2 regions of the Halobacillus sp. A1-3 genome follow, and region 2 is predicted to be linked to the other one. Evidence: riboswitches for the same ligand, from Rfam matches in the RefSeq annotation. Region 2 holds a riboswitch; the other holds the start of a gene.

Region 1 (3,420 bases), on a different contig from region 2:
CGATAAAACTACTCCGCTTTCTAAACATTCTTTCTTAGTAAATCCCAGAACTCATCGGCTTATATCTTATCTAGTTCTATAGAGGATGTTCTTATTTCTAGGCTCAAATACTTTTCTTCTACTATTTGCAATTGTTCCTTTAAGTCGTGCATACAGAAACTTCCTTTCAATAAGAATTGAATTTTATATGAAATAAAGAAAAACTGCCCTATTGAGGCAGTTTCTTTTAACTTAAAACTTTTTCCTTGGTTACTACATCCACTTCAAACCCTAAATCTTCGATCATTTTGTGGTCTTCCGTACTTTCTTGCCCCTCTGTAGTTAGATAATCTCCAACAAAAATGGAGTTCGCTGGATATAAACTTAGCGGCTGTAGGCTGAGTAAATTCACCTCGCGCCCCCCGGAAACGCGGATTTCTTTTGTAGGGTTGATAAAACGGAAAAGGCATAAAATCTTTAAACAATAGGACGGCGTCAATTCGTCAGTCCCTTCAAGCGCTGTTCCATCGATGGCATGAAGGAAATTAACTGGAATGGAATCCGCATCCATGAGATTCAAGGCGCGCGCCATATCAACGATATCCTGTTTCGATTCTTTCATTCCGACTATGACACCGGAGCATGGGGAAAGTCCTGATTGTTTCGCATAGTTAACCGTTACGACACGATCGTCGTAGGTGTGACTCGTGGTGATTTGATCGTGGTGATTTTCTGAGGTGTTAATATTGTGGTTGTAACGATCGACGCCAGCCTCTTTCAACTGCTCAGCTTGTTCTGGTTTTAGTAGTCCCAAGCATGCACAAACCTTTATATCATACTTCGCTTTGATCTCTTTGACCGCCGAGGTTACAATATCTATCTCACGTGTGGAAGGCCCTCTTCCGCTTGCAACGATGCAATATGTACCAGACTTCATTTGGTGAGCTTTTTCTGCTCCTCGAACAATCGTATCTTTGTCCATCATTCGATATTTTTCGATGGGAGCTTTTGAATCTCTGGACTGCGCACAGTACCCGCAGTTCTCTGGACAAAAACCTGATTTTGTATTGATGATCATGTTCAGCTTCACTTTGTTCCCGTAAAACTTCTTTCTGACATGATAGGCACTGTGCAGCAAACTGAGCAGCTCATCTTCCGGGCAGTTTAGAACGTCTAAAGCTTCATCATTCGTAATCTCATAACCATTAATCGCTTTAATCGCTAAAACTCTCCACATAAACAAATCCCCTTTCTAAGAACGTATCGGTTAACCAATTTTGTCGAATGGTTAACAACCAATGATAGCGTACCATAATCTGTCATAAAAAACACCTTTTTCTGACATTACTTCAATTTGACAGTGTCCTGCCTCCATGCTAGTATTCTTTTAATCCATTAAACGAATACGATCTCTTATTTAGAGCGGTGGAGGGACTGGCCCAGCGAAGCCCGGCAGCCGAATCAGCATTTTTGCAGATTTAGGTGCCAATTCCAGCAAAGCTTTGCCTTTGAAAGATAAGAGAGGTTGTACGTATAAACCTCTCCTTCGTGAGAGGTTTTTTTCTTACATATGGATCAACAACTGAATACCGTAGATCTTCAGGTGCTGAATAGACTTATTCAGCTTAAAAGGGAAGTCCGGTGAAACTCCGGCACGGTCCCGCCACTGTAAATGGGAGCAAACCTGCTTGCAAGTCACTGTCTTTTAGATAAATAGACGGGAAGACGCAGGTTTGTGATGAACATAAGTCAGGAGACCTGCCTGTTGGTTGTACACTCAAACCTACGAGGAATAGGGAGGTGTTAAGACGAATGGGATCCGTTTGTTATAAACGGCTATTTCCCAAACTACTTTCAACCATCTCTCTCCTACATAGAGGGATTTTTTATTGTCAAAAATTAAAGGGAGGAATCAAAATGACTCAAGTACTAAGTTCAGCCATTGGTTATCCAAGAATCGGAGAAAATAGAGAATGGAAAAAGACATTGGAACGTTTTTGGAAGGGTTCAATCTCAGAAGAGGATCTGCTGAAAGACATGAAAAAAATTCGCCTGACTCATCTGCAAAAACAGAATAATCTTGGTATCGACTTGATACCGGTTGGGGATTTCAGTCTGTACGACCATGTTTTGGACACAGCATTTATGTTTGGGCTGATTCCCTCACGTTTTAAAAAAAGGGATTATTCTATAACTACTTATTTCGATATCGCACGCGGCAACGATGAATCCGTTGCTTCAGAAATGACGAAATGGTTCAATACCAATTACCATTATATCGTCCCTGAGATCCAATTAGATCAAACTCCCGAGCTTACACATAATTATCAGCTTCAATACTTTAAAGAAGCGAAAGAAGAACTTGGACTGACGACTAAACCGGTCTTGTTAGGTCCGATTACTTTTGTCAAGTTAGCAAAAGGGTATAGGGAAGCTGATGCAGGTCCTCTATTAGAGAAGCTTGTCCCTCTCTACATACAAGTGCTTCAGGAACTAATAAGTGCTGGTGCGGACTGGATTCAGGTGGATGAACCTATTCTATGTACATCAGTCTCTAAGAAAGACCTTCAACTTTTTAAAGAGGTGTATCATTCAATCCACCAGCAATTACCGGGAGCTAAGATTCTGCTTCAAACTTATTTTGAAGCTATTGATCATTATGAAGAGATCATATCCCTTCCAGTCGCGGGGATTGGCCTGGATTTCGTTCATGACGAAGGAGCGAATTTAGAAGCATTAAAGAAGCACGGTTTTCCTAAAGACAAAACCCTTGCTGGCGGGCTGATCAATGGCAGAAATATTTGGAGAACGGATTTGGAAGAGAAGCTTGCCCAAGTTGAGGAAATTCTTTCTGAAACTCAAAGCCTGATCGTCCAACCTTCTTGTAGTTTATTACACGTCCCTGTAACTGTAGAAACTGAACAAGAACTAGATCCTGAGTTAAAGAACGGGTTAGCTTTTGCCGATCAAAAACTTGAAGAAGTGACCCTTTTAACTAGAGGCATCAACAATGGAAGAGATTTAATTGAAGAAGAACTCGCTGTCCAAAAAGAGAAACGAAACCAACTATGGGCTTTAAAGCAAAATACATCAGATCGACTATCTGAGGGCACCGTTCACATGACAAAGCGAAATAGGGACTACCAAACTCGCAAGAAACTACAGGAAGCGTTTTTCAAGATTCCGCTGCTGCCAACGACAACCATCGGCAGTTTGCCGCAAACCAAAGGAATACGCCAGGCACGATCAAAATGGCGCCAAGGGGAATGGTCCGATTCCTATTATGAAACGTTTATAGAAAACAATATATCTGAATGGATTAACCGCCAGGAGGAATTGGGACTGGACGTACTTGTTCATGGAGAGTTTGAGCGCAACGACATGGTCGAGTTCTTTGGTGAAAAACTCGAAGGATTTGCGTTCACCCGATTTGGATGGGTG
Region 2 (3,420 bases):
AATGACGGAATCACTTGGACAAGCCAGGCTGCAAGAGGAGCGGCAAGAACTCCTCCGATAACGAACGCAGCCACCCAGGTCCAGTTGAATTGATCTAACCCAAGGAATAGGATGAATCCAAGCGTTGCCGAGGTCGTTACGGCAAATTCACTCGTATCTACGGTGCCGATCACTTTTCTTGGTGTTGCTCCTTTTTGGGAAAGTAGAATAGGTGTATTGATCGGTCCCCATCCCCCGCCTCCAATTGAATCAAAAAAGCCTGCTAAAAACCCTAGAGGATAAATAAACCGCTTTTTCAACGAGAGCGTTTGTTTCTTGTCAGAAGACTCCTGATTTAGAAAAAGGAACCTGAACAAAATGTAAACACCTAGAAGAAGCAGGAATGTGGATATGAAAGGTTTAATAACTTCACCAGGAAGGCTGCTTAAAAAAGCTGCCCCAACAAAAGCGCTGATTGATCCTGGAATGACAAGGGTTAGCACCAACTTCTTGTCGACGTTATTGAATTTGTAATGCGAATATCCAGACATAGCGGTTGTCGCAATCTCTGACATATGTATAGAGGAAGATGCGACAGCAGGTGCAACTCCGTATGCAAGGAGCAAGGAGGACGAACTTAATCCATATGCCATGCCGAGCGCCCCGTCGATTAATTGAGCAAAAAAGCCGACAATGGCAAAAATAATTAGCTTTCTCATAATGATTCACCTCTTAAATTTATTATTCTTATAAAAATACTCGGGATTATACCGAAAAATTTTTAGCAATGGTAATGTAAAAAGAATTTTTTCAATAAAAAAACCCCTTTTAATAAGAAGAGGTGAATAACTACCTTCTCCTTATCTTTCAGATCAAGCCTGCTGGACTGAGCACCTTCTTTTTAGAGGTTGCTGCGGGATTATAGGACCAGTTTCCTCCCCCGACTCTTTATAAGGATTATCATATTATGGTTTTAAAATTTTGATACATCCTAATCTAAGCGAGTTCAGAAATGTTGTCAAGCCCAATGTTAAAATATACAGAATTTTTAAATAAGCTATTGACATATGATTAATATGGGCATAAGATTTGTATCAATCCTAATTTTTGAAAAACTTATAATCGATTTTCTTATCCTGAGAGGTGGAGGGACTGGCCCTTTGAAGCCTCGGCAACGGGTCTGAGCAGGAAAATTCAGAAACTGTGCCAATTCCAGCAAGTGAATTCACTTGGAAGATAAGAAGATGAGCTTTTACATATCAATGTAAACCTCTCTTCTTATTGATCAAGAAGAGAGGTTTTTTGATTTAGTTGATTAGGTAGGACCCTAGAAGGGAGGATATGATGAAAAAAGATAAAGTGACGTATGAACATTTTACCGGTGATCCATTTGCCGGCTTACAAACGGATAACGAAGTGAAGCAGGCTTTGGAAGTATTACGCTGGGCTTATGATTCATACGGTGAGTCTATCGTCTATGCGTGCAGTTTCGGTGCGGAGGGTATCGTGCTAATCGATCTAATTTCAAAAATTAAATCTGACGCTCGTATTGTTTTTCTTGATACTGGCGTACACTTCCAAGAAACTTACGATTTGATTGAAAAAGTACAAAAACGATATCCGAATTTAAATATTGAATTGAAAAAGCCTGAATTGACACTGGATCAACAAGCAAAGACTTATGGTGATGAGTTATGGAATAAGAATCCTGACCAATGTTGCTATATAAGAAAGATCAAGCCATTGGAAGACGCCCTTTCAGGTGCGACTGCTTGGATTTCAGGCTTGAGAAGAGAGCAGTCCCCGAGCCGCAGCCGTACGAACTTTGTTAATAAAGATGAGCGGTTTAAATCTGTAAAAGTTTGTCCCCTTATCCATTGGACTTGGGACTTCGTATGGCAATATATCCGACTAAACAACTTGGATTACAACGAATTGCATGACCAAGGATATCCGAGTATTGGCTGTATGCCTTGCACATTTCCGGAGGATGGCGATGGCCGTTCAGGCAGATGGAAAGGATTTAATAAAACAGAATGCGGTTTGCATACGCCAGGAAACCCTGAAGCATAAACAGAATCAATTATGAGGAGGAGTATGGTATGACAATTATATCCCCACACGGTGGTAAGCTTGTAAATCGGTGGAAAGCAGGGGCACCATTACCTGAAGCAAATGAAAAAATTGAAATCGATGCAATGGCATTGAGTGATTTGGAGCTGCTCGCAAACGGAGCCTATAGTCCATTGACTGGTTTTCTAAATCAGGAGAATTACGAATCAGTGGTGGAGACGATGAGGTTAGCGGATGGAACACCATGGAGCATCCCCATCACATTGCCTGTAGACGAAAAGAAAGCTGAACAACTCAATAGTGGCGATATCGCTGAACTCATTTATCAGGATACTGTCTATGGCGTTATCGTAGTAGATGAAATCTATCAGCCAGATAAAAACAAGGAAGCAGAGAAGGTGTACTTAACAACCGAACTCGAACACCCTGGGGTGAAAAAGCTTTTCAACCGTCCTAATTATTATGTGGCAGGGGAAATTCAATTAATTAAAAAACCTAGCCGTCACCATGAAGATAAATATTATTTAGATCCAGCGGAATCAAGAGAACTCTTTCAACAGCTAGGCTGGAAAAAAGTCGTCGGCTTCCAGACTCGAAATCCAGTCCATAGAGCTCATGAATACATCCAAAAAGCTGCGCTTGAAATTGTGGATGGTCTTTTTCTTAATCCACTCGTAGGAGAAACGAAGAGTGATGATATTCCAAGTGACGTCCGAATGAAGAGTTACGAAGTGTTAATTGATCATTATTACCCTCATAACAGGGTTGTGCTTGCTGTATTTAATGCTGCCATGCGCTATGCAGGGCCGAGAGAAGCTATTTTTCACGCCCTCGTCAGAAAAAATTTCGGCTGTTCTCATTTTATTGTCGGCAGGGATCATGCAGGCGTCGGAGATTATTACGGGACGTATGATGCTCAAAAGATCTTCTCAGAATTCAGTGAGGATGAGCTCGACATTACACCGCTGTTTTTCGAACATAGTTTTTACTGCCACGCTTGCGAAGCGATGGTTTCACACAAAACATGTCCCCATGATGACGATCAGCACGTCATTTTATCAGGTACAAAAGTTCGTGAACTTCTAAGAAACGGAGAAAAACCACCGAAAACGTTCAGCAGACCTGAAATTGCTGAAGTATTGATCGAGGGATTGAAAACAAATTCTCCCATAAAATCTTAAATAGAAAGGGTGAGAGTGATGAGTTCGAATATTACGTGGCATGATACCTCATTGGATGTTAATCATTACCGGAAGTTAAATGGCCATCATAGTGGGGTCATCTGGTTAACAGGATTATCAGGTTCAGGTAAATCTAGTATTGCTAATCGTTTGAATCAGTTGCTTTATGAAAAGAAAGTACACACCT

Evidence for each region. Region 2 has a riboswitch for S-adenosylmethionine ahead of ACRYKC_RS08835 (phosphoadenylyl-sulfate reductase). Riboswitches for the same ligand answer to the same signal wherever they lie in the genome.
Region 1: linked by a shared signal. The riboswitch ahead of metE (5-methyltetrahydropteroyltriglutamate--homocysteine S-methyltransferase) and the one ahead of ACRYKC_RS08835 (phosphoadenylyl-sulfate reductase) in region 2 are both predicted to bind S-adenosylmethionine.

What each region holds. Positions count from the first base shown of each region.
Region 1 is NZ_JBPCEO010000002.1:301,912-305,331, forward strand. It holds gene bioB (biotin synthase BioB) at 227-1,216, opposite strand; SAM riboswitch class I at 1,390-1,501, shown strand; cobalamin riboswitch at 1,564-1,759, shown strand; gene metE (5-methyltetrahydropteroyltriglutamate--homocysteine S-methyltransferase) at 1,897-3,420, shown strand, end outside.
Region 2 is NZ_JBPCEO010000004.1:199,983-203,402, forward strand. It holds gene ACRYKC_RS08830 (sulfite exporter TauE/SafE family protein) at 1-698, opposite strand, end outside; SAM riboswitch class I at 837-936, opposite strand; SAM riboswitch class I at 1,108-1,222, shown strand; gene ACRYKC_RS08835 (phosphoadenylyl-sulfate reductase) at 1,324-2,052, shown strand; gene sat (sulfate adenylyltransferase) at 2,082-3,233, shown strand; gene cysC (adenylyl-sulfate kinase) at 3,252-3,420, shown strand, end outside.